4 regions of the Leisingera sp. ABM4_103 genome follow, and region 1 is predicted to be linked to each of the others. Evidence: riboswitches for the same ligand, from Rfam matches in the RefSeq annotation. Region 1 holds a riboswitch; each other region holds the start of a gene.
The links. A riboswitch is a leader RNA that binds a small molecule or an ion and turns the genes downstream of it on or off. The one in region 1 is predicted to bind cobalamin.
Positions count from the first base shown of each region.

Region 1 (7,688 bases):
ATCTCCTTGTCGATGCGGGCCCAGACAGAGACCTTGCTCAGATCGCCGGCAAAGCCCACGTCCTCCACCCGGCCGATCACCACGTCACGGTAGCGCACCGTGGTTTCGTTGGCGACGACCCCGGAGGCGTTGTCAAAGGCGATCCGGATCAGCACGCCACGGTCGCTGTAGGCCTTCCAGGCGACACCCAGCGACACCGCCAGCGCCGCCAGCGGCACCAGCCAGACTAGCGACAGGTTGCGCCACGGCGACGGGCGCTGTGCGGAGACTTTCATTTCGGCGGGTTCAGGCGTGCTCATTCATATTCTCGCTTTTCCGCGTTCCAGATCAGCCGCGGATCAAAACTCTGGGCCGCCAGCATGGTGAAGGCAACCGACAATGCAAAACTGACCGCGGCAATCCCCGGGGTGACGGCAGCGGCGAAATCCAGCTGAACCAGGGCGGTCAGGATCGCCACGACAAAAACATCAATCATCGACCAGCGCCCGATAAATTCGACAACCTCATAAAGCACCAGCCGGCCGTGGCTGCCAAGGGTTGCGGGCCTGCGGACCGAGACCGCCAGGTAGCCGATGGCCAGAAACTTGGCGACCGGGATCACGATGCTGGCAAAGAACACGATGAAGGCGACCCCGTAGGAACCATGGCTGAACAATTCCGCGATGCCGCCGATCAGAGTATTCTCCGAAGCGCGGCCAAAGGTGGTGGTGCGCAGCATCGGATAGATATTGGCGGGGACATAGGCAATCAGCCCCGCGGCCAGCCAGGCCCAGACCCGCTGCAGGCTGGCTGCGGAGGGTGGCGTCAGCTCGCTGCGGCAGCTGTAGCAGATCTGCGCGCCGCCCGGATTGACGGCCCCGCAGGTGCGGCAGCCGGTCAGCCCGGCCTCGGCTGCGGTCAGGAACCGCGGCGGGTCTTCAGGGTTTTCCATACGGTCAGCCTGCAAATTGTACTGTCAGTCAGGATGGTCACCACCAGGAGCGCTGCAAAGGCCCAGAAGGCGGGGCCCAGCCCGACCCGGGCGAGTCCGGACACTTTGACCAGGGCGACCGCCACGCCGATAATGAAGATCTCGGCCATTGCCCAGGGCTTCAGCCATTCCGCCCAGCGGTAGACCGCGGCGGCATGCGGGGCAGGGTGCCAGCCCAAGGCCATCGGCGCCAGGGTGTAGACCAGGGCGCCATAGCGGGCGGCAGGCAGCAGCACGATCAGCAGGCCGGTGGCCAGCGACAAGGGCGCCATCGGCCCGCGGGAAAAGGCCAGCACCGCATCCAGCACCGACGCCCGGTGCGACAGTCCCTGAGCCTGCAATTCCAGAAACGGGAAACCGGCCGCGGCGGCCAGCAGGATCAGCGCGGTCAGCGACAGCATCGCGATCCGGGTCATCGCCCCGGACTTGGGTGCCGCCAGCACGGTGCCGCAGCGGGCGCATCTGGCGACCGCATGCTTGGCCACCTCCTGATCGCGGTGCAGCACGTCGCAGGCAGGGCAGGCAATCAGCTGTTCTGGGTCCATCTCATCCTTGTCCGGTCGCGCAGCCAGCCTCAGCACGAAGTTCCGCCTGCCGCGGCCTGAGCTGCAAGCGTCTCCTTGCTGACCCGCCTGTAATTGGCGAAGGCGTTGGCGCTCATAACCACAAAGAAACTGTCCATATCAATCAGAACATAGCCTTTTTCCATCAGCGCGCGCGAGAGTGCGGTGACATCGTCTTCATACAGCCGGCGCCGTCCGCAGATCTCCTGCAACAGTTTGCGCGGGATCCTGTAGCGCCCGGAGGTCTTGCCGCCGAATTCCTGGGTATAAAACCCTGCCAGGGCATTTGCGGCAGTATTAAAGACGGGCATTAAATTTTTCCGGAAGATTTTTGCCTATAGACAAGAAAATATCACGTATGTACTGGGGCGGCAACCGCAGGTCTCCGGCAGCGAGGAGCAGCAGCCTGCGCACGTGGCATTCGGCCGAGGGGGCAGGATTGCAGGCGGCTTACCTGCGTCCACTCTCGCCACGGGCAGTTGCGCAAGAGACAGGAAAGGATTTCAGATGGGACTTGCCAGGCAGGCGGGCAGTGTCAAACCTTTCACCCGCAAAGGTCTCAGGACTGGGGCCATTCAAATCAAGGGGGCAGTATGAAGGCAAGGCAGCATTTCACCATCGGCCACGCCAAGGTGGCGCCGGGTTCACGGCTGACGGTTGACCTGCCGGTCAGCGTTCTGTCCGACCACACGCCGGTCACAATGTCGGCGCATGTGGTGCATGGCCGCCAGGACGGGCCGACGGTGTTTGTCAGCGGCGGCGTGCACGGGGACGAGGTGATCGGCGTGGAGATCATCCGGCGGCTGCTGCGGGCGCCGAACCTGACGACGCTCAAGGGCACGCTGATTGCGGTGCCGATCGTCAACGCCTTCGGTTTCATCAACCACTCCCGCTATCTGCCCGACAGGCGCGACCTGAACCGGGTGTTTCCCGGCAGCGAGCATGGCTCGCTGGCTTCGCGTCTGGCGCATCTGTTCATGACAGAGGTGGTGACCCGTTCGGACCTCGGTATCGACCTGCATTCGGCAGCAATCCACCGGACCAACTATCCGCAAATCCGCATCTCGCCCGATAACTCCAGCACCCGCGAGCTTGCGGGCGTATTTGGCGCCCCGATCGTGATGCAGTCGCCGCTGCGCGACGGCTCGCTGCGCGGCGCGGCCAAGGAGATGGGCAAGGATGTGCTGCTGTATGAGGCGGGCGAGGGCCTGCGCTTTGACGAACTGTCGATCCGTGCCGGGCTGGCGGGTATCCTGCGGGTGCTGCGGCACATGGGGATGGTCCCGGCCAAGGGCATATCCAAGCCAAAGTCGCAGCCGCAGTTCTGCGTCTCCAGCAAATGGCTGCGGGCGCCGATGGGCGGGCTTCTGCGGGTGTACAAGGACGATGGCGAACTGGTCCGGGAAGGGGAGCTGATGGGCTCGGTGTCCGATCCGTTCGGTGAGCATGACGAGGACATCCTGGCGCCTTTCGACGGGCTGATCGTCGGGCGTGCGGTAATGCCCATCGTGAACGAGGGCGATGCCGTGTTCCACCTCGGCAGGGTCCGCTCCGTCGAGAAGGCGGAGGATTCGGTGGAGGACCTGAGCGCCCAGCTGGAGGACGACCCGATGTTCGACGAGGATGAAATTCTCTGAACGGCAACATGGGGGGCAGCACTTGCCAATGGGTCCAGCTGCTCAACACGCGGTTGCCGCAGCTTCCGGCGGGCGCGCCTTTTGCAGGGGATTTCCGCAGCGGCAGCAACTTTTTCTTGCCGCAACCAAAGTGATGCGCTACGCGCGCTTTACCGGTCCCGCAAGGGCTAAGAGGGAATCCGCGGTGCCTGCCGGGCACCAACCGGAACTGCCCCCGCAACTGTAGGCGGCGAGTGCTGAGCCATCGTGTCACTGGATCCCAGCGGTCCGGGAAGACGGCCCAGACGATGACCCGCCAGTCAGGAGACCTGCCGGTATGAAACCGAAGCACACCGGACGGGGTTGTCCGGGGAGGTTGCCGGCAGACCGCGCTGCTGCTTTCAGGCGGCGCAGAGGAAGGGCTCAGGCCCTCCGCCCTGCCGGTCAATGCCCTTTCACCCGTTCTCCGGTCATTGACACATGGAGATCGAAAATCATGTTTCTGCGTTCCGGCCTGATCGGCCTTTCCTTCACCGTCGCGGCCCAGGCCGCGGCAGCCAGCGAGAGCTTTCCGCTGACCATCGAGAACTGCGGCCAGACCGTCACCTTCGAAGCACCCGCGGCGTCTTCCGTCACGGTTGGCCAGGCGGCCACGGAAGTGCTCTATGCGCTTGGGTTGGGGGATAAGGTGCTGGGCACTTCGGTCTGGTTCAACGATGTTCTGCCTGAATACGCGGACGTGAACGCCAAGGTCGAACGGCTGGCCGACAACGACCCAAGCTTTGAAAGTGTGGTGGCAAAACGCCCGGGCCTGGTTGCAGCGCAGTACGAGTGGCACATCGGCCCCGAGGGCGTGGTCGCCAAGCGCGAGCAGTTCCATGACCTGGGCATCCCGACCTATGTGATGCCCGCCGATTGCGCAGGCAAGGACAACACCACCGGCGGCGACGGCACCCGCACCCGGATGTTCACCACCGACAGCCTGTATCAGGGGATCGAGGAGCTGGCAGCGATCTTCGGCGAGGCCGAAAAGGGCGCTGAGCTGGTCGCGGACTACAAGACGCGCGAGGCTGCGGCCGTTGCTAAGGCGCAAGAGGTTGCGCTGGAGGATGCCTCCGCCGTGTTCTGGTTCTCCTCGCCTGAGCTGGAGAGCGATCCGTTTGTGGCCGGCCAGAAAGGCGCGCCGGGCTACATGATGCAGCAGCTGGGCCTGCGCAATGTCATCGAGACGGACGAGGAATGGCCGACCGTCGGCTGGGAAACCATCGCCAAGGCCAACCCGACGGTGATTGTGATCGCCCGCATGGACCGCCGCCGCTTTGCCGCCGATGACTATGAGAAAAAACTGGAATTCCTGCGCAATGACCCGGTTGCCAGCCAGATGGACGCGGTCAAGAACAACCGTATCGTGGTGATGGACGCCCAGGCGATGGATGCCACCATCCGCGCCATCCCGGCGCTGGAAGACCTGGCCGCTGAGCTCAGCGCGATCGGCAACGGCGGATGAGCGTAGCCGCCGCACTTGCATGGCACGGCGTCCGGGGCGCTTGCCTGGCGCTGCCGGTGCTGGCTGCGGCGGTTCTGGCAGGCGCAATGATCGGGGAAACCGCGCTTGCGCCTGACCTTGTCCTGTCCGTTCTGGTCAACAATCTGGCCGGGGCGGGGCTGCCGGTTGACCCGGTGGACCAGGGCATCATCTGGAGCTACCGGCTGCCGCGGGCACTGGTGGCCGGGGCTTGCGGCGCGGCGCTGGCGGTGACGGGCGTGGTGCTGCAGGCGCTGCTGCGCAATGCGCTGGCGGACCCCTACATCCTTGGCATTTCCGCCGGCGCCTCGACCGGGGCGGTGGCGGTCACGATTGCAGGGCTGGGCGGCGGTGCGCTGTCGCTGTCCTTTGGCGCCTTCAACGGTGCGCTTCTGGCCTTTGGCTTTGTTGCCATTCTGGCGCGCGCCGCCGGGGCGGGCAGCAGCCGGGCGGCGGCGGCGCAGATCGTGCTGGCGGGCATTGCCGGCTCGCAGCTGTTCAACGCGCTGACCGCCTTCATCATCGCTAAATCCGCCAATGCGGATCAGGCCCGCGGCATCATGTTCTGGCTGATGGGAAACCTCAGCGGCGTGCGCTGGCCGGATGTGTGGCTGGCGGTGCCGCTGGCGCTGGCCGGCTGGATGATTTGCCGGTTTCACGCAAGGGCGCTGGATGCCTTCACCTTTGGCACCGATTCCGCCGCGGCGCTGGGCATCCCGGTGCGGCGGGTGCAGGTGGTGCTGATCTTTGCCACCGCGCTGATGACCGCGGTGATGGTGTCGATTGTCGGTTCCATCGGCTTTGTCGGCCTGGTGATCCCCCATGCGGCGCGGTTCCTGGTTGGCCCAGGGCATCGCAGGCTGATGCCGGCCGCTGCGCTGACGGGGGCGGTGTTCCTGATCGGCGCCGACATCGTGTCCCGTGTCATCATCCCCGGTCAGGTGCTGCCCATCGGCGTGGTCACAGCGCTGATCGGAGCGCCGGCCTTTGCCATCATCCTGGTGCGCGGGCAGAGGACGGCGCGATGAGGATCGAAGCCCGCAGCCTGTCCTTCTCCGTGCGCGGCAAGGCGCTGCTGTCGGACGTGTCTCTGGCGGTGCAGCCGGGTGAGACGCTGGCGCTGGTCGGTCCGAACGGCTCCGGCAAATCGACGCTGATGCGGTTGCTGGCGGGACTGGCCCGGCCCTCGCAAGGCGAAGTGCTGCTGGCGGAGCAGCCGCTGGCGCGGCTGTCGCGCCGCGAGATTGCCCAGCGGATCGCCATAGTCGAGCAGCAAGCCGACACCGCCGAACGCATTACGGCGCGTTCAGTGGTGGAGCTGGGCCGCACCCCCTGGCTGTCGGCGCTGCGGCCTTGGAGCGGGGAAGACACCCGGCAAGTGGACAAGGCGTTGAAGACGGTGGAAATGGAGGGGTTCGCCAAGCGGGAATGGGCGACGCTCTCCGGCGGAGAGCGGCAGCGGCTGCATATCGCGCGGGCGCTGGCCCAGCAGCCGGGATTGCTGCTGCTGGATGAGCCGACCAACCATCTGGACATCCACCACCAGCTGTCGATCCTGCACTGCATTCGCAATCTGCAGGTGACCGCCGTGGTGGCGCTGCATGATCTGAATCAGGCGCTGACCTGCGACCGGGTTGCGGTGCTGTCGGGCGGGCGCTTGGTGGCATCGGGAACACCGCAGCAGGCGCTGACACCGGAAACGGTATCTGACGTTTTCGGGATCACGGCCCGGCAAATCCGCGATGCGGAGGGCAGTGCGCCGCACCTGTCCTTTCACCTGGCCTGAGGCGGGCGGCGAAACGCTCCCGCCGTTGCCGGTCTTCCTGACGGAAAGCCGCAGCGCCGGCGTCGCGCCGTCTCCGTTACCCCGGCAGATCCGCGGACAGGTCACAAGACTGGATAAAGGCGCTGCATTCCGCAGTCAGCCCCGCGAAGCGGGAGCGTTCGCGCTGATAGAGGTAGACCTCCCGTTTGTCGGGCAGGTCGGCAATGGGGCGGAACGCTGTTGTTTCCGGCATGAAACGCGCAACCGTTTGCGGCAGCACCGTCACCCATTTGCCCGTCCGGACCATGGTGATCAGCGAGTGGGTGTTGTGGATCGTCACATCGGCCGTGCTGATGGCCTCGGCAAAGCGTTCGTTGCGGATCAGTTCGCACAGGGCATTGCGCACAAAGCCAGGGCCTGTGATATCAGCGATGGCGGGACGGGCGTCCTGTAGAATCAGCGGGTGGCTGGTGGAACAGACGAGGCCGAAACGGTCCTCGAACAGAGGCACGGCCTTGACCCCGTTCAGCGGGTGATAGCCGGACGCGATGCCGATGTCCGCCTTGCCTTCGGCCAATGCGTCCAGAACCTGCTGGGTGTCGGTATCGCGGAGCTCGATTTTCAAGCCCGGGTGGCGGGCGGTCATATGCTCCAGCACTGACGGAAAGACCAGCGCCGCCACGGAGGGCACCGAGACGATGCGGATCAGCCCGTGAATGGCCTCAGCCGCCATCTCAATGGCCTGTACCGTCTGGTCGAACCGGCGCACCTGTTTCTGGGCCAGCTCAAAGACTTGCTCCCCCAGCGGTGACAGCTGGTTCTTGCGCTCCCCTTCGAACAGCTTCTTGCCCAGATGATCTTCCATCTGCTTGAGCGTCATTGAAATGGCAGACTGGGTGCGGCCCATCCGGGTTGCCGCTTCTGACAGGTTTCCGGTCTGCGCCACTGTGCAGAAGGCACGCAGCATTTCTATCTTCAGGGCCATGGCTTCAGAAATTGTGAAGTTGTGTTCAGTTTATTGAGTTTGACTGATGCTGGCGGAGAAGTCCATCCTGCCGCAAACCTGAAATTCAGCATCTGGGGCTTCTCCGTGACCAAACTGAACCTGATTGCCGGCGAATGGCTGGCGGGCGAAAGCGAAATCGAAAACCGCAACCCTTCGGATCTGAGCGATCTGGTTGGCATGTTCGCCCAGGCCAGCGCCGATCAGCTGGAAGCGACCCTGGACCAGGCGCAGAAGGCGCAGCGC
Region 1 is NZ_JBSWTU010000005.1:2,396,429-2,404,116, forward strand. It holds gene ACXAED_RS13295 (MlaD family protein) at 1-299, opposite strand, end outside; gene ACXAED_RS13300 (paraquat-inducible protein A) at 296-931, opposite strand; gene ACXAED_RS13305 (paraquat-inducible protein A) at 898-1,515, opposite strand; gene ACXAED_RS13310 (hypothetical protein) at 1,545-1,844, opposite strand; gene ACXAED_RS13315 (succinylglutamate desuccinylase/aspartoacylase family protein) at 2,127-3,170, shown strand; cobalamin riboswitch at 3,307-3,500, shown strand; gene ACXAED_RS13320 (ABC transporter substrate-binding protein) at 3,646-4,656, shown strand; gene ACXAED_RS13325 (FecCD family ABC transporter permease) at 4,653-5,702, shown strand; partial or broken gene ACXAED_RS13330 (ABC transporter ATP-binding protein) at 5,699-6,209, shown strand; gene ACXAED_RS13335 (LysR family transcriptional regulator) at 6,537-7,424, opposite strand; gene ACXAED_RS13340 (aldehyde dehydrogenase family protein) at 7,530-7,688, shown strand, end outside.

Region 2 (7,688 bases), 560 kb from region 1:
ATCGGGGTCGGCATGCTGACCTGGGCCGTGGCCGAGCCGATCTACCACTGGAACAACAACCCCGAAGTCATCCAGGGCCTCACCAACGGCGGCACTGTGGACAACATCCGCATGGCCTACAAATGGTCCTTCCTGCACTGGGGACTGGGCGCCTGGGCCTGTTATGCGATTGCCGGGCTGGCGCTTGGCTTCTTCAGCTACCGCCGCGGCCTGCCGCTGACCATGCGTTCCTCGCTGACGCCGCTGTTCGGCGCCCGCCTCTCCGGCTCCATCGGCCATACCGTCGACATCGTCGCGGTGGTCGCCACCATCCTCGGCGTCGCACAAACGCTGGGGTTCGGGGTTGAACAGTTTGTCTCCGGCCTAACCCGCATCGGTATCGGCGGGCTGACCAACGAGGGCGGCACCGCCAACACCACCGGCGTCATCGTCGCGATTCTGGTAATCATGGCGGCCTCTACCGCGTCGGCACTGTCCGGTGTGGGCAAGGGCATCAAGTGGCTCTCCAACATCAACATGGTGCTCAGCATTGCGCTTTTGAGTTTCTTCCTGCTGTTCGGCTCCACCTTCTTTGGCCTGCAGGCGCTGCTGGTCGGCCTGTGGGACTACCTGATCGCAATGCCCGACATGCTGTTCCGGGTTTGGACCGGCGACGGCAACCCGGACAGCGTCGCCTCCAAGCTCGAAGGCTGGCAGGGCGGCTGGTCGGTGTTCTACTGGGCCTGGTGGATTGCCTTTGCGCCCTTCGTCGGCCTGTTCCTCGCCCGCATCTCCAAGGGCCGCACCATCCGCGAGTTCGTGCTGGGCGCGATGATCGTGCCGTCGCTGATGTGCTTTGTCTGGTTCACCTGGGCGGGCGGCACCGCCATCGACCTGGAGCTGCACGGCGGCGCAGGCGGCCAGATCAGCTCAGCCCCCGATGGCGACAAGATCTTTGCCATGGTGCAGTACATGCTGTCGCCCTGGCTGGGCTGGGCGATGTCGGTGATGATCGTGATCCTGCTGATGACCTACCTGGTGACCACGGCGGACAGCGCGGTGCTGATCGTCAACACCATCAACGCCGCAGGCGACGAAGGCCCCAAGGCCCGCCCCCACATCGTCTTTTGGGGCGTGGCGCTTGGCGCGGTGGTGACGGCGCTCTTACTGGTCGGCGGCCTCAAGGCGATCCAGACCGCGATGGTGATCGGCGCCCTGCCGTTTTCACTGGTGATGGTGCTGCAATGCGCCGCCCTGGTGAAGGCGATTTACAACGACGGCCGCCGCGAACAGGCAGGCCTGGCCACCACCGTCACCCAGGAGCCGGCGGAATAAGGATCTCCCCAGGCGGATGGCTGCGGACGGGCAGCGCAGCCATTCGCCACTTTACAAGCTCCGCCGCTCCTTCATGCTAGGGGCGGACGCCTTCAACCAAAGGACCATAAAAATGACCAAATACTACAACAGGGAATCTCTCCACCCCGCGGTGCGGATGCATGCGGAGGAAGTTGCGCAACACAAGCTGGACCGGCGCGAGTTCCTGAGCCGCGCAACCGCGCTGGGGGTGACCGCCTCTGCCGCCTACGGGATGATCGGCCTCAGCCAGCCGGTGCAAGCGGCGGCCAATGCCCAGGAAGGCGGCACCATCCGCATCCAGCAGGTGGTGCGCGCGCTGCTCGACCCGCCGCTGTTCAACTGGCCGCAGCTGGGCAACCTGGTGCGCGGCTACATGGAATACCTGGTGCAGTACAACGCCGACGGCACCTTTGAACCCCGCCTGCTGGAAAGCTGGGAGGTCAACGAGGACGCCACCGAATACCTGCTGCACATCCGCCCCGGGGTGCACTGGAACGATGGCCGCGGCACCCTGACGGCCAAGGACGTGGCCTACAACTTTGCCCGCTGGTGCGACGGCAAATGGGAAGGCAACTCGATGGCCGCCCGCATGGGATCGCTGCAGAACGAGGCCGGCGACGGCCCCGCCGAAGGCGCGCTGGAGGTGGTGGACGAGCTGACCCTCAAGGTGAAGCTCACCCGCCCCGATATCACCATCATCCCGGCGGTGACCGAATACCCCGCCGCCATCGTGCCGGACGGCTGGTCCGGCGATCCGGGCGCCGACCCCATCGGCACCGGCCCCTACAGGCTGGTCGAATACGAGGTCGGTGTTAAGGCGGTGCTGGAAAAGGACCCGGACCACCAGTGGTGGGGCGAAGGCGCCCATCTCGACCGGATCGAGTTCATTGACTTCGGCACCGACGGCGCCACCCACCTGTCGGCAGCAGAATCCGAAGAAATCGACATGACCTACGAGACCGTGGGCGAGTATGTCGACATCTTCACCTCCATCGGCTGGAACGTCAGCGAGTCGGTCTCGGCCAACACCCTGGTCCTGCGCACCAACCGCGACGCCGAGGTGGACGGGATGCAACCTTATGCCGACGCCCGCGTCCGCCGCGCCCTGGCGCTGGCCTGCGACAACGCGGTGCTGCTGGAGCTCGGCTATGACGGCCGCGGCACCCTGGCGGAAAACCACCATGTCTGCCCGATCCATCCGGAATACGCCGATATCGGCGCGCCGGTGCGCGATGCAGAGGCCGCGCGCCAGCTGATGGAGGAGGCCGGGATGCTCGACTTCGAGCATGAGCTGATTTCCATCGACGACGACTGGCGCCGCAACACCACGGACGCGCTGGCGGCGCAGATGCGCGATGCGGGGCTGAAGGTCAAACGCACCGTGCTGCCCGGCAACACCTTCTGGAACGACTGGGACAAGTACCCGTTCAGCTCCACCGACTGGGGCCACCGCCCGCTGGGGGTGCAGGTGCTGACGCTGGCCTACAAAACCGGCGTTGCCTGGAATGAAACCGGGCTGGCCAGCGCTGAGTTCGACTCCATGCTGGAAACCGCCTCAGCCATTGCCGACGCCGACACCCGCCGCGGGCACATGGAAGGCATCGAAAAATTCATGCGCGAGGACGGCACCATCATCCAGCCCTACTGGCGCTCGCTTTACCGCCACGCCCGGCCCGGCATCATCGGCGCCGAAAGCCACCCGATCAACGAAATCCACGTGCACAAGCTGGCACTGGAAGCCTGATCAGGCGCTTGGAAAGGAAAAGGGCGCGCGCCATGCCGGCGCGCGCCCTTCTTTATGGTCAGATCGCGACCTCAACCCGGCCAATCGGGTTGGAGCAGCAGGCCAGGATGTACCCCGCCTCCACATCCTCTTCCGAGATGCCGCCGTTGTGGACCATATGCACATCGCCTGCGGTCTTCTTGACCTTGCAAGTGCCGCAGATGCCGAAGGTGCAGCCCGACGGGATGTTGAGCCCCGACGCCTTGGCCACCGCCAGCACAGTGTCGGTCTCGGTGCAGTTTGCGGTCACGCCCGACGCGGCAAAGGTGATCTCGGCGGCGGCGGTTTCCTCGGGAACCACATCGTCCAGCTCCGGCGCGTCTGCCTCGGTCTCCACCGGCGCGCCAAAGCTTTCCTGGTTGTAGTTCTCCATGTCGAAGCCCAGGCCGTTCAGCATGTCGCGCACGGCCTGCATGAACGGATCCGGCCCGCAGCAGTAGACCTCGCGCTCCAGGTAGTCGCCGGCAATCAGGCCCAGCATGATCTGGTTCAGCTGGCCGCGGTAGCCGGTCCAGACCTGATAGGGATCGTCCTCTTCCACCACGAAGTGCAGCTTGATGCCGGGCACCCGCGCCGCCATGCCCTCAAGCTGGCGCCGCGCGATGATCTCGCTGGGGCGCTTGGCGCAGTTGATGAAGCAGACGTCGGGCGACTGGCCGCGGTCGAACAGGTACTGTGTCATCGACAGGCTGGGCGTGATGCCGGAGCCTGCGGAGATGAACAGGAACTTGCCGTTCGGACGCTTGGGCAGGGTGAACACGCCCGCAGGGCCAGAGGCCTTGAGGAACATGCCCGGGCGCAGGTTGTCCAGCATCCAGCGGGTGCCGATGCTGTCCGCCTGCGCCTTCACCGTCACCGAGATCGACAGCGGCCGCGACGGCGACGAACTGATGGTATAGGTCCGCCAAACGGTTCCGCCCGGCACCGGCAGCTCCAGCGTCAGGAACTGGCCCGGCTGGTATTTGAACCACGCGCCGGACGGCGCGCGGAAGCTGAAGGTGGCGGTGTTCGGCGCCTCCGGCACCACGGAGACGCATTCCAGCATCTCGTCGTCCTTCCACGCCAGGGTCTCGTCCAGCGTCTCGAAATTGGCCTGCAGTCCCATGCGCTTACTCCGCCGCGATCAGGTGGCGGCCGGTCAGCGCGCGGGTCAGGTGCCCGGCATACCAGTTGGAGAACTGGATCACGCCGCTTTCCTGCACTTCCGAGTACGGGCCGGGCTCATAAGCGGGCGAGTTGATGCCCTGCTGGTTGTCTTCGACCACGATGCGGTCCTCGTCGTTGGTGGCAACCCAGACCTCGGTCAGCCGCTTCAGGTCATAGTCCTGGCCTTCGACGGCATCCTTGTGCACCAGCCATTTGGTGGTGACTTCGGTCTCGGTCGGGCTGATCGGGGTGACGCGGAACACGATGGAATGATCCGGCAGGAAGTGGTTCCAGGTGGTCGGATAGTGGAATTTCAGGAGCGTGCCCGCATCGGCAAAGGGCACCCGGCCCAGCTTCTTGGCTACTGCCGCCTTGCCGTCCATGGTATAGCTCTCGGCGCCCTCGTTCAGCGGCATCCGCGCCACCCGGTACTGGCCGCGCGCGTCGATCCTGAACTGTGCCGGGATGCCCGCGCCTTCGATGCGGTCGAAATGCTTCTGCAGGTGCGCCGGCGTCTCGCCGCCTTCGATGCCGGTGACGGACGGATCCTCCGGGAAGGTCCGGCACAGCGACGGGTGGTTGCCGCCGCAGTGATAGCACTCGCGGTTGTTCTCCCAGACCAGCTTCCAGTTGCCCTTCTCGATGATCGAGCTTTCATAGGCCACCTTGGCATTGCCCAGGTCGTGCGGCTCCAGATAGGGACGCGCCACCTCGGCAAATGCATCGAAATCCGGCGCTTCATCCGCCAGGCAGATGTAAATCAAACCCGCCAGATCGCGGCAGTGCACCGGCTTCAGCCCGTGCTTGGAGGCATCGAAATCCGGCCCCATGTCGCGCGCCCACAACAGCGAGCCGTCCAGCTCATAGGTCCACTGGTGGTAGGGGCAGACCAGTTTGGGCGAATTGCCTTTCTTCGCCTTGCAGACGACCGAGCCGCGGTGGCGGCAGGCATTGTGGAAGGCGCGCACCTGGCCATCGGTGCCGCGCACGATGATCACGTTGTAGGCGCCGACCTGATGGGTCACGAAATTGCCCGCCTTCGGGATCTCGCAGGCGGGAATGGCAAACAGCCACTCGCGATAGAAGATCTGCCGCATGTCCAGATCCAGAACGCCCGGATCGGTATAGAACGCCTGTTCCAGGGAATAGTTTTTCTGACGGGCCACCAGTTTGGCCAGAATCTCGCTGTCCTGAAGCATCTGCTTCTCTCCTTTGCCGCATCCCCGCGGCAGGTTGGCTTGGCTGCGGGCATGGATGGAGAGATCGCAGGCCACGCGCCTGCAACCGCCCCGCCGCCGCCCGCGGTTGACGTTTTTTGGGGCAAGGCTGGTTTCCGGACTGTCCCGGGGCCATTCGGCGGCGGGGCCTGGCACCTTCCCGAAGCCATTGGCTTCAGTGGTTTTTTTCCATGCCTTGCCCGGGGTCACCGTTGCGGGGGCAGTGCCGGAGTTTCACCAGCTTCCCAATTCTCCGCCCCGAAAGGGCGGCACCTTGCTGAGGCGGAAATTGCCCTAATCCCGGCCCGCAAGCGGAGACAAATCCGACCCGCCGAAACCGGAAAAAGACATGCATGTTTGGGGGGGGCCGGCGGGACAGGGATGTCCAAAATCTCAAACCGGCATCCGCCAGCCTGTTTGCGGCAAGGCGCTGATCTTTGGTGTATTTCCCCTCGAACCAGACACAAGGACCAATTCGCGGGGTGGTGGCCAGCAGGCAGGCCGGGCTGCGCCGCCGGATTCCGCCCTTGCCGCCGCCCCCGCCCTGCGGGCAATAATTGCGCCAAGTTCAAAGACCTTTCACCAACCCCGCGTGATCAGAAAAGGCCGCCCATGCCCGGACCCGAAACACACAGCAGCGTTAAAACCATGATGGCCGTCGTGACCACCGGAAACGGCGGCTATGACAAGCTTGAATACAAAGCCGTACCGATCCCGGAGCCCGCAGAGGGGGAGCTTTTGCTGCGGGTCCTCGCAGCTGGGGTGAACAACACCGAAATCAACACCCGGCTCGGGTGGTATTCCTCCAGCGTGACAACGGACACCGCCGCGGCCGCCGGCCATCAGGAGACCCATGCCGAGCAAAAGGCCGACGGCGGCTGGAACAAGGCAACCCCCTTCCCCCTGATCCAGGGCACCGACTGCTGCGGCGAGGTTGTCGCCGCCGGCCCAGGCGCCAGCCAGACCCTGACCGGCAAGCGGGTTCTGGTGCGGCCCTGCATGCGCCCCAAGGGCTACGATGTGATGGACAACGTCTGGATGGCCTCGGACTTCGACGGCGCCTTTGCCCAGTACGTCAAAGTCCCGGCCTCCGAAGTATTCGCCGTTGACTGCCCCTGGTCGGACGAGGAACTGGCAACGATCCCCTGCGCCTACGGCACGTCCGAGAACATGCTGCACCGCGCAAACGTCCGCGCAGGCGAATTGGTGCTTGTGACCGGCGCCTCCGGCGGTGTCGGCTCCGCCACCGTGCAGCTGGCCAAACGCCGCGGCGCCCGGGTGGCGGCGGTCACTAGCCAGAGCAAGATGGATCAGCTGCGTGGCCTGGGTGCGGATATCGTTCTGGACCGCGGCAGCGATCTGCTGGCGGAGCTGGGCGGGGAAAGCGTGGACGTGGTCGTCGACAACGTCGCGGGGACCGGCTTCCCGCAGATGCTCAAGCTGCTGAAACGCGGCGGCCGCCTGGTGTCCAGCGGCGCCATCGCCGGGCCGGTTGTCGACTTGGACATGCGGGACATGTACCTCAAGGACATCACCCTGATCGGCTGCACCGCCTGGGACGAGCCGGTATTTCCAAACCTGATCTCATATATCGAGCGCGGCGAGATCCGGCCGCTGCTCGCCAAGGTCTTCCCGCTCAAGGACATCGCCAGGGCCCAGCATGAGTTCCTGGAGAAAACCCATTTCGGCAACTTCGTTCTGGTGCCGCCGCAGGCCTGACGGCCGGCAGGCCTTCAAGACCAATGAAAAGGCCGCCCGGACGGCGGCCTCTCCTCACTTCGATTTCCAGCTGTCCAGCCAGCGGCGGAACCGGCCCTGCCGCTCGGAAATCGCATCGCCCGCGGCATAAAGACTGTCCTCGGCGCTTTCGATCATCGGGTCGATTCGCGCCCGCCGGAACCGGCGCCAGCGCACATAGATGGCCCACATGACCGCGGCCAGCAACACCAGGAAGATGATCGAGAACCAGTTGGTCGGCTTGTCCTCCGGCCCCGCCACCGGCTTGATCGACACCGCGTTCGGGAAGATCGACAGGAACTCGTTGCGCCAGCCATAATGCATGACTGCCACCCACTCCGGATTGGCCCTGGTCGAGATACTGTCATTGGCGTCCGTGTACAGATTGGCCGTGTCGAACTTGAAATAGGGCGGCCAGCTCCAGCCGGTGTCTTCGTTGCGATAGACGATGGCCCGGCCGCTGGGGCGCA
Region 2 is NZ_JBSWTU010000005.1:1,837,008-1,844,695, reverse strand. It holds gene ACXAED_RS10590 (BCCT family transporter) at 1-1,314, shown strand, start outside; gene ACXAED_RS10585 (ABC transporter substrate-binding protein) at 1,427-3,079, shown strand; gene ACXAED_RS10580 (FAD-binding oxidoreductase) at 3,138-4,223, opposite strand; gene ACXAED_RS10575 (aromatic ring-hydroxylating oxygenase subunit alpha) at 4,228-5,463, opposite strand; cobalamin riboswitch at 5,572-5,773, opposite strand; gene ACXAED_RS10570 (alcohol dehydrogenase family protein) at 6,094-7,200, shown strand; gene ACXAED_RS10565 (DUF1523 family protein) at 7,255-7,688, opposite strand, start outside.
Region 2: linked by a shared signal. The riboswitch ahead of ACXAED_RS10575 (aromatic ring-hydroxylating oxygenase subunit alpha) and the one ahead of ACXAED_RS13320 (ABC transporter substrate-binding protein) in region 1 are both predicted to bind cobalamin.

Region 3 (7,688 bases), 300 kb from region 1:
TGGGCGTCCTTGATCGCGGCCAGGATCAGATCCTCGACCACTTCCTTGTCGTCGCCGTTGAAGATCGAGGGGTCGATGTCCAGTGCCTTGAGGTCGCCCTTGGCAGAGGCAGTCGCCTTGACCAGGCCGGCGCCGGCCTCGCCGGTTACCATGACGTTGTGCAGGTCTTCCTGCATCTGCGCCATCTTGGTCTGCAGTTCCTGTGCCGATTTCATCATCTTGGCCATGTCGCCAAGACCGCCGAGGCCTTTGAGCATCTGTGTTCTCCTGAGATTTTCGGTTTGGAGGACAGATACGGGCCGCGGGGCTGTGAAACAAGGGGCAGGTTTGTCTTGCTGCCGGACTTTAGCGCCCTTTCGCCCGGCTGGCAGGCCGGGCAGCGCCTGACCTTTGCCCTGGGAAAGCGCTATCGCGCCCACCCAAGGTCAGGCGCCGTCCTACGTGAATTTGTCACCCGTCTTCGAACGGGTCCCATTCGTCCTCGACCTCGGGCAGAGCCTCGGCGGCGACTTCGGCAGCCAGCTCCTCGGGGGTGCGGATGCGCTTGATCCTGGCCTTGGGGAAGCTTTCCAGCACCGCCTGCACCAGCGGGTGCGCGGTGGCTTTCTCGCGCAAGGCGTTCTCAGCCGCGTCGCGGACCTCGGCAATGGTGGGGGCGTCGCCATCGGGTGCGATCGAGACCACCCAGCGGGCGCCGGTCCAGTTCTGCAGCGCCGAACCGAGCCGCGCGGCGAGGTCCTTGGGCGCCTGGGCGGCGGGGGTGAATTCGATCCGGCCCGGCTGGTAGGAGACCAGGCGCACACCGCCTTCGACCTCGACCAGCAGTTTCACGTCGCGGTTGGTGCGGATCAGTTCGACGACATGTTCGAAAGTCGGGTAGCGCGCCAGCGCGGAGCTGACCTGCGGCGCCAGCGCGGTTACGGTGCCGCCACCGCCATGGGCCACAGGTGCACCGCCGGCGGGGCCGCCTGGGCCGCCATAGCCGCCCTGGGCATTGCCGCCGCCCGATCCGCCGAGGGCCGGGGCGCCCATGCCCTGCATCGGCACACCGCTGCCGGGACCCGGAGGCGGCGGGGGCGGGGTGTCCTGCAGCTTGCGGATCAGTTCCTCGGGCGAGGGCAGGTCGGCCACATGGGTGATGCGGATCACCGCCATCTCGGCGGCCATCATCGCGTTTGGCGCGGCAGCGACTTCCTCCAGCGCCTTCAGCAGCATCTGCCACATGCGGGTGAGGACACGCATCGCCAGGTTTTCCGCCATCGCTTGCCCGCGGGCGCGCTCATCCGGGCTGACGGTGGGGTCTTCCGCCGCGTCGGGGGTGATCTTCACCACCGAGACCCAATGGGTGATCTCCGCCAGGTCGCGCAGCACCGCCAGCGGGTCGGCGCCCTCGGCATATTGCGCGCTGAGTTCGGTAAGGGCAGCGGCCGCGTCGCCGCGCAGGATCATGTCCATGAGGTCCAGAACCCGGCCGCGGTCAGCAAGGCCCAGCATGGCGCGGACCTGATCGGCGGTGGTCTCTCCGGCGCCGTGGGAAATCGCCTGGTCCAGCAGCGAGGTGGCGTCGCGGGCGGAGCCTTCGGCGGCGCGGGTGATGAGGGCGAGCGCGTCGTCTGCAATCTCCGCGCCTTCGGCGGTGGCGATCTTGCGCAGGAGGGCGATCATCACCTCCGGCTCGATCCGGCGCAGATCGAAGCGCTGGCAGCGCGACAGCACCGTCACCGGCACTTTGCGGATTTCGGTGGTGGCGAAGATGAACTTCACATGCGCGGGCGGCTCTTCCAGCGTCTTGAGCAGCGCGTTAAACGCGCTGGTCGACAGCATGTGGACCTCGTCGATGATGTAGATCTTGTAGCGCGCGGAGGCGGCGCGGTACTGCACCGAGTCGATGATCTCGCGGATGTCGTTGACGCCCGTGCGCGAGGCGGCGTCCATCTCCATCACGTCGACATGGCGGCCTTCCATGATCGCCACGCAATGCTCGCATTTACCGCAAGGATCGGTGGTGGGGCCGCCGGTGCCGTCCTCGCCGACGCAGTTCATGCCCTTGGCGATGATCCGTGCGGTGGTGGTTTTGCCGGTGCCGCGGATGCCGGTCATGATGAAGGCCTGGGCGATGCGGTCGGCGGCAAAGGCGTTCTTCAGCGTCCGAACCATCGCGTCCTGGCCCACCAGATCGGCAAAGGTCTCGGGCCGGTATTTGCGGGCCAGAACCTGATATTGGGATTGGCCGGTGCCGCCGGTGGTGCCGCTGGGGGTATCGTTCATGGTGTCTCGTGCCGGATTCGGTGTGCGGGGTGGTCCGCGTTGCGCGCAGGGTATTGAAGCGCAGCCCGTTCGTCCACCGCAGAACGGGGCAATCCTCTGGCTGCAAAAGCACTTTGGGAATGTCCGCTGACCGGTTAGGCTGGGGCCGAGGGGGCAATGCGGGGAGGCAGGAACGCAGCGGCTAGGAGGCGGTATGCGATCTGAAGATACCTCTGATCCAGCAGCGCAGGATGAGGCGGCGCAAGCTGGGCTGACAATCCACGCGCTGTCCGCGGGCGGCGGCATTCTGGCGCTGTGCCGGCTGCCCGGTGCCGAGGGGGATTACCGCGGCGACCTGATCCAGATTTACCAATGGAAGCCGGGGCTGGTGTTCTCGATGACCACGGAGGCCGAGCACGTGGCCGCCGGGGCGCCGCGGCTGGGGGTGGACCTCCAGAGCATGGCCTGCCGCTGGCTGCACCTGCCGGTGCCGGATTTCGGCACGCCGCCGCCGGAGGTGGCGGCGAAATGGCCTGCCGCCAGCCGGTCGGCGCGGCAGGCGCTGGGCGGCGGCGGCCGGGTGCTGGTGCATTGCCGGGGCGGCTGCGGGCGCTCCGGGATGGCGGTGCTGCGGCTGATGGTGGAATGCGGCGAGGATCCGGCGCAGGCACTGGCGCGGCTGCGGTCGGTCAGGCCCTGCGCAGTGGAAACGGACGCGCAGCTCGACTGGGCCTGTGCACCGTAGAGCGGTAACCACAGGCGCATGAAAGAGTATATACGGCACCGCCCGGCCGAGAAGCCGGGCAGGTTGAATTTCAGGTCAAAGCGCCATCATATGTTCTGCTTGCCGCGCCTCTGCAGTTTTCGGCAGGGCCTCCATCAGCGCGCAGGGGCGGGCGTCCAGGCGGGAGGCGGCAAAGCCCGTGCCGTCGCGGCTGAGGATCGCATCGGCAAAGCGGTCGAGGCCCTCGCGCGGGGCACCCTCGCCGACGCCGCAGAACAGCCGGATCCGGTCATGGCTGGCGGCAAACTGCGCCGGGCAGGTGCGCGGGCAGCCGTCCAGCGCGGTGGTGCCGGTGATTTCAAAATCCTCTTGCGTCAGCGGCTTGGCCTTGGTCATCGCCTCGGCCAGCTTGGCGATCATCCGCTCTGCCGCTGGGCAAGGCTTCCCGAGGTATTTGCAATCCGTTGCCGCATAAAAATGCGTCTGGTCCGTCCACATCATATCTGCGCCCTCCGCGCGTGGTGCGGGGGTTTGGGTGACAAGAGACCGGATGAGAAAGCGGGAGTCCCGCGGTGCCATCAGACCCTGTCCGGACACCCCGCCCGGGTTCGAGTTACACGTTCGATGGCAGGTCTCCTGACTTGCGGGTCGCAGCTTTCCCGATCCTTCCCGGCCTCGTATCAGACCAGTGGCTCTATCGGGGTCGCTCGCCGCTTACAGTTGCGGGGGCAGTCGCGGACTTGGCCTTGCCTGGGGCGGGGCCGCACCGTGTTCCCTTTTCATCCCGGACACAAGATTCTGTGGCACGGGAACCATCACCACAAGCGGTAGCGGCTGGTTCCCTGAGTCGTCAATCGGTTTTCTGCAGCTGCATCTGGGTGTGCAGGGCGCGGATCACATCCGAATCGCGCCGCACCCGCGCCAGCTGCCAGCCGCCCTGCAGCAGGATATAGAAATTTTCCGCCGCCGCGCGCGCCTCATCCTGCGGGAGGCCTAGGCGCTGGGCGTGGCGGGCGGTGGCCGCGATCCAGCTCTCGAACAGGTCTGCGGCGTGCTGACGGAAGGCGTCGTTTTCCGGCCCGGCGAACAGGGTTGCAGAGACCGGGCAGCCGCTCCACTTGCCCTGCTTGTCAAAGAGTTTCGCCAGCTTGTAGCAGACCGTCTTGGCCCCGGCCTCGAAACTTGGGGCCGGGTCGAAGGCGGCGTCAATCAGGGCCAGCATCTGGTCCGAGGCCCAAGTGGACGCCGCCAGCGCGAGGTCGGACTTGCCGTTGGGGAAATGGTGGTAGAGCGAGCCCTTTGGCGCTTCGGCGGCGGCCAGCAATTCAGCCAGGCCAGTGCCGTTATAGCCCTTGTTCCGGAACAGGCCGGCGGCCGCCCGGATCAGCCGGTCCCGGGTCGGGGCCGAGCTGCCGGAAGGCGGGCTGGTTGTCGTCACGTCAGTCATAGCGGCAGCTTGACAGCATTAGACCAAATGGTCCAGTCAGGAATTGGACCGATTGGTCTAGGAGGCTGCCATGCTCGACGGACACGCAGAACTTACCGCCGGTTTCCGGGAGGAAGAGGTGCGCTTTGCCTCGCGAACGGGGGCGCTGGCGGGACGGTTGTACCACCCGGATGGCGCAGTGAAGGCAGCGGTGGTGCTGAACGGCGCAACCGGTGTGCCGCAGCGCTTTTACCGGCATTTCGCGCGCTGGCTGGCAACAGAGCGGCAGATCGCCTGCCTGACCTATGATTACACGGATTTCGGAGACTCGGCGCTGGACCATCCGCGCCGGTCTAAAGTGACAATGGCCGATTGGGCGCTGGCGGATCAGCCCGCTGCCCGGGCCGAAATGCGGCGGCACTATGCGGGCGTGCCGTTGTGGGTGATCGGCCATTCGCTGGGCGCGATGCTGATGCCCCTGCAGGACGATCTTGAGGACGTCGCCCGCATGATCGTGGTTGCGGGCGGCTTGGTGCATCACCACGATCATCCCTGGCCCTACCGCGCGCTGGCGCTGGCTTTCTGGTTCGGCCATGTGCCGCTGGCGGCCCGTGTCCTGGGCTATCTGCCCGGGCGTGCGGTGGGGTTCGGGGCCGATTTGCCGGCAGGAGTTTACTGGCAATGGCGGCGCTGGTGCACCACCCGTGGCAGCTATCTGCCGGAGGCGGGGCGCGGATTGCCGCAGCCGCGCTGGGCAGAGACCGGCATCCCGGTGGATCTGTTTGCGATGGCGGATGATGGCGTTGTGCCGCCGGAGGCGGTCTGGCGGCTGGGTGAGGTGTTCGGCGGTGCTGCGCAGAGCCGGGCAGTTCTGGCCCCGCGGGAGCTGGGGCTGAAGTCAATTGGCCACCTGGGGGCGTTTGCCCGCGAAAACGCTGCCTTGTGGCCGCGCCTGCTGCCACAGGCCTGACCCGGGGCCGGGCGCCTGGCAGCGGCTCAGGCGGTGCGGTTCAGCCGTTCTTCGGTGAGTTTTGCGAATTCGGCGAGGCGCAGTTTGAAGCGGCGGGTCAGGTTGCTGCGCGCCAGCTTCAGGGATTGCACCAGCAGGCGGCCGGTCAGGTTGGAGGGGGTCAGCTTCAGCTCTACAGACATCCGGGTCCGCTGCGGCGACAGCGCCAGCAGCTCCACTTCCATCCGGCCGTCAACGCCGCTGCCGCTGCCGGACAGAGTCAGGCCCGTCACCGGTGCGTAGGACGACAAAGTCAGCCGGATGTCGCGCGGCTTGCCGCGGAAGCTGAATTTCAGGTCCCAGGCCAGGCCGTTCTCCGGATGGGCAAGGTCGCCTGTCCGCTGCAGCTCCACGCCGCGACGCAGGGCGGAGCGCTCCAGCAGCTCAAAATCGGAAATCGCACCGAAGACCTCGGCAATAGGGGACTCGATGTCTTCTTTGCTTTGAAATTTCATATCTGCCTGCCTCTTCTGCGCCGCCTGGCTGTGGCGCGGTTTGCGGCAATATGCGCCTTAGTCCAGCGTGTCCGCAAGCCAGTTCTTCAGCAGAAAATGGGCAATTGCCCCCTCCCGTGCAGGCTTTAGAACCGGGTGATCGCCTGCAAAGACCGTCATCATATCCTGGCGGCTGATCCACAGCGCGTCCTCGATTTCCTCCGGATCGACGGTGATTTCACGGCTGAGCGCCTCGCCTGCGCAGCCGAACATCAGAGACATGGGAAAGGCCCAGGGCTGGCTTGACAGGTAGCTGACAGGGCCGACCCTGACGCCTGTTTCCTCCAGCACCTCGCGGCGCACCGCGGCCTCCAGCGTCTCGCCGGGTTCGACAAACCCTGCGAGCAGCGAATACATCCCCTCGGGCCAGCCGGGCGAGCGGCCCATCAGCACTGAATCTCCATGGGTGATCAGCATTATCACAACCGGGTCGGTGCGCGGAAAATGCGGCGCCTTGCACGATGGGCAGACCCGCTGCCAGCCCGCCTGCGCCATGTCGCTGGGCGCGCCGCAGCAGGCGCAGAACCGGTGGCTGCGATGCCAGGACAGCATGGCCTTGGCAGTGGTGGCCAGTTCGGCCTCCAGCGGCGTGAGGCGGGTCATTACCCGGCGCAGCTCGGCAAAGACATGGGCCTTCGGCAGATCCGGGTGCTGCTGCTCGCTGGCGTCGGCAAAGCTGTTGAGCGCCTCCTGGTCCAGGCCTTCGGGCTGCCAGCCGCTGATATCGCAGGCGAAGCAGGGCGCGCCGCCGGGCTCCAGCCCGAGGAACAGAGCTGTGTCCCGGCCGCTGGCGGCCAGCGGGTGGTCCGGCGCGGTCCAGGCCAGGCTGCAGGGCAGATCCGCCTCTGTTTCACGCAGTGTCAGCGGCTTGCCGCGCCACATCAAGAGCACCCGGGCCTTGGCGCTGTGCCAGGCCGTTTTCAACGCTCCTGCGTCGGTGCGCAGATGCGCAGCCCGATCCAGCCCGCCGCCGCCGAAGGTCACTTGTTCTGCGCGTTTCATGGCGGCTCCCCTTTGACTGGCGGCTGTTGACCCGGCATCCCGGACCGGCTGCGGCAATCCATGACAGTGTGCCGCAGGCGTTGCCAGTATTTCACCGCGATACGCGCTTGCCTGTCGCTGCGCCGCCACACCTTTCGGGCTGCCGCGGGGGCTTTTTTCAGTAAACCATGGTGCAACCATGCCGCAGGGGGTGAGGCGGCCGCAAAAAGTTAACAAACCGCCGAAAGGAGTTATTGCAAATCCTTAGAACGCTGACTCAAATAGCCGTCAATCAAGAATGGCGCCGAATGGTGCGAGAGGAGCGGCGGGCAGGCGGTGTCAGCAGAGATTCGGACATGACGAGCGGGGCAGGGGCTCCGAAGGCCCGGCCCGCTGGGGTGCTGCGCGTCCTGGCGACCACGGACCTGCACTGCAACCTTCTGAGCCATGACTATTATTCCGACCGCCCCGACCCGGCCATCGGCCTGTCCCGGGTGGCCAGCCTGATCGCCCGCGAGCGTGCCGCGGCGGTTGAGCAGGGCGCAGCCTGTTTATTGGTCGACAACGGTGACGGCTTTCAGGGCTCGCCGCTGGGCGATATCGTTCCCGGTGCCAAAGGGCCGCATCCGCTGGCGCGCGCCTTTCAGGTGCTGGAGTATGATGCGGCCGGCCTGGGCAATCACGATTTTGATTACGGTCTCACAGCGCTGGCGGGTGTGCTTGCGGACGTGCCTTGCCCGGTGCTGTGCTCCAGCCTGACGGCGGTGCAGCCCGGGTATGAACTGCCTTTCGCAAAGAACGCGGTAC
Region 3 is NZ_JBSWTU010000005.1:2,098,919-2,106,606, forward strand. It holds gene ACXAED_RS11835 (YbaB/EbfC family nucleoid-associated protein) at 1-257, opposite strand, end outside; gene ACXAED_RS11840 (DNA polymerase III subunit gamma/tau) at 451-2,268, opposite strand; gene ACXAED_RS11845 (protein-tyrosine phosphatase family protein) at 2,462-2,992, shown strand; gene ACXAED_RS11850 (hypothetical protein) at 3,068-3,472, opposite strand; cobalamin riboswitch at 3,581-3,803, opposite strand; gene ACXAED_RS11855 (TetR/AcrR family transcriptional regulator) at 3,822-4,418, opposite strand; gene ACXAED_RS11860 (alpha/beta hydrolase family protein) at 4,489-5,367, shown strand; gene ACXAED_RS11865 (SRPBCC family protein) at 5,394-5,861, opposite strand; gene nudC (NAD(+) diphosphatase) at 5,919-6,902, opposite strand; gene ACXAED_RS11875 (5'-nucleotidase C-terminal domain-containing protein) at 7,238-7,688, shown strand, end outside.
Region 3: linked by a shared signal. The riboswitch ahead of ACXAED_RS11850 (hypothetical protein) and the one ahead of ACXAED_RS13320 (ABC transporter substrate-binding protein) in region 1 are both predicted to bind cobalamin.

Region 4 (7,688 bases), 1.8 Mb from region 1:
TGAGGTCTTCGGACTCTCATATTGCCGGGCAAAGCGTCCTTTCGCCGCGAGCAGAATATCTTTTAACAAGTTCTCTTTCAGTCAGTGATATTGTTGTAAGGCCGCGCTGAGATTCCTACGAGCGAACGCTGCAGTCAGGAGCCATCACCGCCCGCTGGGACGCTGGTCTTCGCTTCCAACGGCTCCCCCACCACCTGCAGCGTCTTGTGGCTGTTGGTGTTGAGCGAGACCTTCACTTCTGCCCCTTCGGGCAGGGCTGGGATATGCATCCAGTTTGCATAGAGCCGAGCGAGTTTCTCGCCGTTCACATAGACATGCGCGTGGCCTTCGCCGTCCACGTCCGCGGAGGAGGCGTTTTGAGGTGCAAAGCGGAAGTTCTGCGGCGTGACCTGCAAATTCCAGCCGGCCATCGGGTCCTTGTGCAGCTGGATGGCGACGCTGGGTGCATCCGGGCCTGCCACTAGGCTGACAGCTTGGGAATGGTCATGGGCGGTCATTTCACCATGGCCGCCGCCGTGATGGTCAGCGCTGCCATGGTCATGGCCATCGAAGGTGACGCCATTGCCGGCTGCGATCACGAAGCCGGCACCGCCGCCGAACACCAGGCCGATGGCAAATAGAGCGAGTGAGCGGGACACATCGGTTTCCTCAAAAATGAATGTCCCCGCCAGGCGAACCTGGTGGGGATCTGGCTGAGGCGGAATCAGGCGGCTGCTTCTGCGCGCTTGCCTTCGGCTTGCCAGAAGTATCCGGCGAAGCTGCCCAGAAGCACCCAAGCGGCCATACCGACGCCAAAGGCACGGGCGGCAAAAAGCGCGCCGATCTCGGTCGGAACCGGGCCGGTGAAACTCTCGGGCTCAGGCGCGCCGACTACATGCGGCGCCAGCAGCAGCAGGGCCGCGACGGCATAGCCCGCCAGGCTGCCGCCATAGGCGATCAACCACATGGCAACGCCGGCGGTAGCCACAGTTGCCCCCCACCAGATCTGGCGCGCGTCAACATCGGCGGCGGCCACACCCGGAACCTCCGGCGCCAACGTTAGACCAGGCGCGAAGTGGAAGGTGATGAAACCCGCCAAGCCCCATAGAATGCCGGTGCGCGCGTTGATTTCATGGCCCTGACGTTCGGCCACCGACATCAGTGCTGCCATCACCAGCGCATAGCCGGTGTAGGTCAGCATGGTGAAGATGATGCTCAGGCCATCGCGCATCGGCTCGGCGAACATGCCGGGCAGGTCGGGGTGCGCGGTTACGGGATCAGCGCCGAAATGCACCAGCTCGCCGCCCTCGTAGAGTTCGGCGTGGAGCAGCACGGGCTGCACGAAATACAGCTGCAGCAGGGCGGTAATCAGCCCTGCTGCAGCACCAGCGAACAGGCCGCTGGTCAGAATGCGACTGAACATGGCCTTAGTGGCAGGGGAAGCCAGTTGCGTGGCGCACGTCATGCGCGGCGTCGTGCAGGGCAGATGCCTGAACATGGCCGGTCAGCGTGATGATCCCCAGCCCCAGAACCACTGCAAACAGTGCCGGAAGTACACTCGTGCCAGCGGCGGAAGCCTTAAGCGTCTTGGTCGTCATTTGTCGTCCTCCTTACCGTCACACCCGACGGCATAAGTTGCGTTCCCATACGGCCGGTCTCCTGACTCGCGGGTCGCAGCTGCCTTCCTCCTTCCCGGCTTGCGCCAGTGGCTAGTGGAAGGCCGCTCGCCGCTCACAGTCGCGGGGGCGGTTGAGGCTTCGGTGCCGCGATTTGGTCCACCGTCCTCATTCCCGTTTCAGTCCCGATGCTTAGGCACCATCAGACACCGTATCATGTGGTAATGCCCCGTGCGGAGGAGTCCGGTCAAGGATGATTCCGCCAATTTACAACACGTCAGCGTCATGCACGGGCGGAAACCGGAAGGCAGGAACCCCTGATAATTTCCGATTTCTCGGCAAAAAAACTGCTGGATCTCTTTGTCCTGCCCGCAGCAGGCGGTTCAGTCCAGATCCGCAGGGATGCGGGCGATCACCTTAAACCGCAGTCGGCCCAGCGGCCTGGCATCGGCAAAATTGCCATCCGGGCTAACCTCATACATCCGCAGGAAGGTCAGGATGTCCGGCAGGTCACCCGCGGTGATTTCCCCGAACAGATAGGCGGTCTTCCCGCTTTGCCGCATAGCTAGGGTTTGCGGCCGCTTGCAACCGGACATACATTCCACCTGCTGCAACCTTACCTTTCCTCCCGAAGCCTCCAACGCCGCGGCGACCTGCCCCAAAAAGGCTGGATCCGCGTCGCGGCAGGTCCGGCATAAGGTGAGTGTGGGCAGGCTCATGCGCCGAACAGGTCCTAAATCGAGCGATCTTTTGGAAGCCTACGTCGCTTGGTCTCTTGCAAGCTTGGCTTCAATGCCAGTTTTGAAGCCAAATTTCCAAAAGAGTCCATAGTCAGTTTTGAGGCAAATGTGCTTGGGGGCAGCTTGCTGACGCAAGTCGCTCGAATGCTTTCTGTCCAGAACTTCGCCACGCGGAGCACAGAGGCGGACAAACCGTAGAATCCAGGTATTGCGAAGTATCGCGAGCGGCCCTGCGGGTTAGAACTGTTGCCCTCTAGCAGCCTTAGGGGTGGCAAACACTGCCTTCCCATTCCCTCGCAACCGAAGCAAGGATTGAGCAGCCGCGGCGAAGGACGGATTCATCCCGTTCACTGCCAGTCCATGACCGACCAGGTGAACGGCACTGGTCTCGGGGATCGGCCATTCACCCCAGGCGCGGCGAAAGAGTAGGAAGACCCCAAACTTCCAATGTCTTTTAGGTGCCGCGAAGGTCTCCTTTAACTTCCTGAGCTTCGCCAGACCGCGATTCAGACCGGCGACGAGATAGAAATGGTCGTTCACACCGGACCTGCCACCGGCTTCGTCAGTCTCGCGATTGTTGGCGCACACGCGTCATTGCGGATACTTTCCGGGGTTCTGCCGTGGCATGGACGTGCCGCTGGTAATTGCTTTGGTAGTGATGCTCTGGCTGTGTAGTGCGCTCGACTGATCGGACTATTTTGACGCTTTCTGCAACAGCCCGATCAACTCATCGAACTTGCCCCGCTGCTCTTGGGGGCCGCCGCTCTAAATGGCTGCCTCGATGCAATGCTCTACATGGTTTTCAAGGATCAGCTTCTCTACGCCTAGGATGGCAGATCGGGTCGCTACCGTCTGCGCCAGAATATCCATGCAGTAGCAGTCGGTCTCGACCACGCCCGCCACGCCGCGCACCTGTCCTTCCAGTCTCTAAAACCGATGCAGTGTTGTTTCCCTTCTCCCCTTCACGCAGCCATTTCTCATTCGTTTGGAACCTTCGGCGGACATTCTGGTTAAATTTCCAATATGGATACATTTGAGAGATAGAAAATGGCACGTCACGGCGACACTACAATGGATTCAGGCAATACGCATCACGCTAGTCATGCCGGACAATCCGGAGGATATGGCCGGTTCTTCGCCATGATCGGCACCTCGACGGCTGTGATGTATGGACTGATGTACCTCAACACCTATGCGCTCGATCACGTTTTCTTCAGCCAGACGCGGATGTGGATGGCGATTTATATGGGCGGAGTGATGGCGGTGATCATGCTGGCATTCATGCTGGGCATGTATGCCAACCGGAACGCCAACATCGCGATTTTCGCAGGGGCCGCGATCGCCTTTACGGCGGGTCTTTACCTCGTGCGCTCGCAAGACGCCGTGGGCGACATCGCTTGGATGAAGGCGATGATCCCGCACCATTCCATTGCGATTTTAACCAGCGAACGCGCGAACATTTCCGACCCGCGCGTCCGCGAATTGGCCGATGCGATTATCGAGGCGCAACGAGGCGAGATAGCAGAAATGAAGCGATACATCGCAGACATTGAAGCGAACGGCGATGCGGCCCCCGGCACGCCACGAACTGAACCCTGAGACCAAGGAAAGCCATCATGTCCAAAGACGCTCGCGACTGTGCCGATGTGACGGCAGACCCCGTGACTGCCGCGAATGGAAAGACAGCCGTTCTTTACCGCATGGCCCTCCCAAACCACCTGTGTCCAGCGGGACAAAAGGCACGGTGGCTCCTGGAACGCCACGGCTATGAGGTCGATGACCGTCTGTTCCGTGAGCGGTCAGAAGTTGATGCGTTCAAGAAGTCGCATGATGTCCCCACCACGCCTCAGGCCTGGATCGAAGGCGAGAGGGTTGGCGGCTACGACGATTTGCGTCAGAAACTCACCAATTATGACCCGGATGCGACGACCTATAAGCCGGTAATCTATCTGTTCGCTGTGGCCGCCGCGACGGCCCTTATCCTGTCGATCGGCTTTCTCGGCGCAATTACATGGCAAACGCTTGGGTGGTTCATATCGGTTTCGATGATCCTCTTGGGAATGCAAAAACTCCGCGACATTGAGAGCTTCACCACGACGTTTCTCAACTACGACCTTCTGGCACGAAAATGGGTGCCTTATGCTTATGTCTACCCGTGGGTCGAAACCGGGGCAGGCATTTTGATGACGGGCATGTTGTTGACATGGCTTGCTGCCCCTGCGGCGCTCTTTATCGCCACTGTAGGTGCGATCAGCGTTTATAAGGCCGTGTATATCGACAAACGAGAGTTGAAATGTGCTTGCGTAGGTGGCAACTCAAATGTGCCCCTTGGATTTGTGAGTTTGTCTGAAAACCTCATGATGATGGGTATGGCAATTGTAATGCTTGTCATGATCATGGTTTAAGCTGGTTGACTGCAAAAACCGTCGTCACAGTTGGACGCAAGGCACGTTAGCAGTCCTTGATCCGGCTCTAGCGGACATTGATGGTGTGAAACTTAACGGCCGCATTGTCCCGCCTCACTGCCAGTCCAAGCCTGACTAGGCGAACGGCCTCTGCCTCGGAGATCGGCAACTCACGCCGGGCGCGGTGAACCTGCGGCATGAGCCCATTACCGAAGTGCTGAAGTTTTTCTACAAGCACGCAGCGTGCTGGCCCATTGCATTGCCGAAAACCTTACGCTGCATGGCAGCAGGAGATTCGGCCATTCATGCAAAGCGGAGCAATGTTCAAATGGCCAATGACACTTTCGACGCCAAACTTGAAGATGTCCTGAGTATCACCAAGAAGATCGGCATTTGAGGGGTGGGCGAACGGCGTATGCCGTTCGCCTTCCGATGACGGCACAGAACCCTTCTGCATTAGTGCTGGGCCTGAAATAATTGGCGGCCTTGCAGAAATGGAGGCAGTGCCGACAAAGCCCAATGCTTCAAAAAATAAAAATACGAAGTTACCGCTCTCGGCGCCTCCCGCGTAACGTTTGTGGGGTCTTTCCTGGCAGTACGTCAAAGGTGGCGCTAGGCGGGCGTTCAAGTGCCGTTCTAGCCCAAAACAGCGCACAAAGCTTACTGCACGAACTTGAGCGAGCTAAGAAAATTGATACTATTTGCTACCGATTGAAGCAGCTTAAGGAGTTGTCATGCACGCAGACCTTAAGGTTCGGCGCCGTGTCCTTAAATTGACCTTCCAGCGCTACCTTGATGCCGACCGAGCACTGACGTTGGCAGTAAGGGAAGCCCGGCTATGGTTTCCTTCCCAGAGGCGGCCAACTGTTACTTCCCTTGGCAACCCGGGATCTCGCGTTCGCAGACTGCACGAACAGCGGGACAAGGCTTTGTGCCAATTGGAGGTGGCGCGACTGAAGCTCGATTTCGCTAAGGAACGCCTAAAGCAACGGCGACGCGATGGGAAAACGGCTAGAATTGCTTTGATTTCATACAGCAACGGGTAGGTTCAATATACCTGCATTTACTACCGCCGCAGAATGGAGATAAAAGGCTGCGAGAACTCCCCGAAACCGGTGAGGCTGTCGTTCGCCCTGTTCCTTGGACAAAATATGTCGAAGCTTCTCCCGGGCTTTCTAGAGCGGGGTTGCACCTCTTGGTCTGGCGCCCGGTCATCTCATCATGGTTTCCCAGCCCTAGCCGGTTCCCTCAACGCCTTGCTCATCTCAAGCCGGGTTTCCGGCGGCAGGCGGCCAACGGCGTTGGCAATCGTGCGCAACTCACCGCGCTGGCCGTGGATCTGATCGATCAGCGTCAGGATCATCGGCAGTGACTTGGACGGAAGTGCTAGGTCCTTGCGCAGATCGCAGATCAGCCGGATGCGGGCAATGTCGAGTTCGTCAAATAGCGGACCGTTGACGCTGGGGGAGGGTTTAACCCAGCCCTTGCGCACCCAGAGGCGCAGATCCCGCAACTGCAAGCGGCGCACGGTCTTTACTACTTCTCGTTCATTCAAACTCATGATGTGTTTCCCAATCCTTCGCGCGGGTTGTGCCGGACCGTATCGCGCCATTGCTGTGCGAGCTCTTCCATGCTCCCCGTGATCTGGCGCGGCAACACAATCCGCAACCGCACATACTGATCGCCGGGCGGGGTTTTGGCAGGGGCGATCCCCTTGCCCTTGAGGCGCAGGCGCTGTCCGGAGGAGGAGCCCTTGGGCACTGCCAGAGTCACCGGGCCGGACACGGTTGGCACCTCAACTCGTGCGCCAAGAACCGCCTCGTCAAAGGTGACCGGAAGCTCAACTTCGATATCGTTTCCGACCCGGGTGAACAGCGGGTGCGGGCGCACGCCGATTTCCACATAGGCATCGCCGGCCGGGCCGTTGCCTCCTCCGGGCTGGCCCTTGCCGCGCAAACGCAGGGTCTGGCCGTCCCGTACCCCCGCCGGGATCGTCAACTCGATGGTCTGGCCATCGGGCAGCGGCACCGTGCGTTTGGCCCCGCGCGCGGCATCCAGAAAATCGACCTCGAGGTGATAGAGCACGTCCGCCCCGCGGGTTGCAAAGCCGCGGGCTCCGCCGCCGCCGGCGTGCTTGCGCCCGAAGATACCTCCGAAGAGGTCAGAGATGTCCTCGAAATCACCAATGCCCCCTGCCGAGTGATAGCGGCCTTCGCGGTCCGCATCTGCGTACCTGCGATAGAACTGGCGTTGCGGCCGTTCCTGCCCGCTGGCATCGATCCCACCGGCATCAAACCGGCGCCGCATTTCGGGGTCGCCGAGAATGTCATAGGCTGCCCCCACCCGCTGGAACTCGGCTGCCTTGGCCTTGTCGCCAGGCGACAAGTCGGGGTGCAGCGACTTTGCAAGCTTGCGGTAGGCTTTCTTGATTTCGGCCTGCGTCGCGTCCCGGGAAACCCCAAGCACCTTGTATGGATCGTCTGTCATATTCAGGTTCATCTACAAGGGGGCTGGCGGCCCGGCGCCCCTCTACGGTCTCTAAGGTAAGATGCCGCACAGTTTTTTATCCCCGCGACGGTGCGTCGGCAGTGCTGGCGGCGGCTTTCAGCGCCCTAATCCGGTGATCAAGCGGCGGATGGCTGGAGAACAGAGCCTGCACCCGGCCGGCATCGAAAGCAAGCGCGCGCATCTCATCAGGCAGCGGTTGAGTGTCTCGCAGCGCGCGCAGCCGTTCCAGCGCCGCAATCATTCTGCCCCGCCCAGCCAGTGCCGCCCCGCCCGCGTCTGCGCGGAATTCACGCCAGCGTGAGAACCACATGAAAATTGCCATTGCGGCCACACCCAGCACCAGCTCCGCCACCAGCGAGATGATCCAGAACGCCGGGCCGTGGCCGCGCTTAACACGCAGAACAAGCCGGTCAACCAGAAAGCCCGCGAGGCGCGATAGG
Region 4 is NZ_JBSWTU010000005.1:636,536-644,223, forward strand. It holds gene ACXAED_RS04640 (hypothetical protein) at 135-638, opposite strand; gene ACXAED_RS04645 (CbtA family protein) at 704-1,402, opposite strand; gene ACXAED_RS04650 (CbtB domain-containing protein) at 1,407-1,577, opposite strand; cobalamin riboswitch at 1,612-1,814, opposite strand; gene ACXAED_RS04655 (DUF1636 domain-containing protein) at 1,979-2,314, opposite strand; gene ACXAED_RS04660 (metal-sensitive transcriptional regulator) at 3,101-3,259, opposite strand; gene ACXAED_RS04665 (DUF305 domain-containing protein) at 3,383-3,934, shown strand; gene ACXAED_RS04670 (MauE/DoxX family redox-associated membrane protein) at 3,952-4,740, shown strand; gene ACXAED_RS04675 (chaperone modulator CbpM) at 5,960-6,301, opposite strand; gene ACXAED_RS04680 (DnaJ C-terminal domain-containing protein) at 6,298-7,227, opposite strand; gene htpX (protease HtpX) at 7,304-7,688, opposite strand, start outside.
Region 4: linked by a shared signal. The riboswitch ahead of ACXAED_RS04650 (CbtB domain-containing protein) and the one ahead of ACXAED_RS13320 (ABC transporter substrate-binding protein) in region 1 are both predicted to bind cobalamin.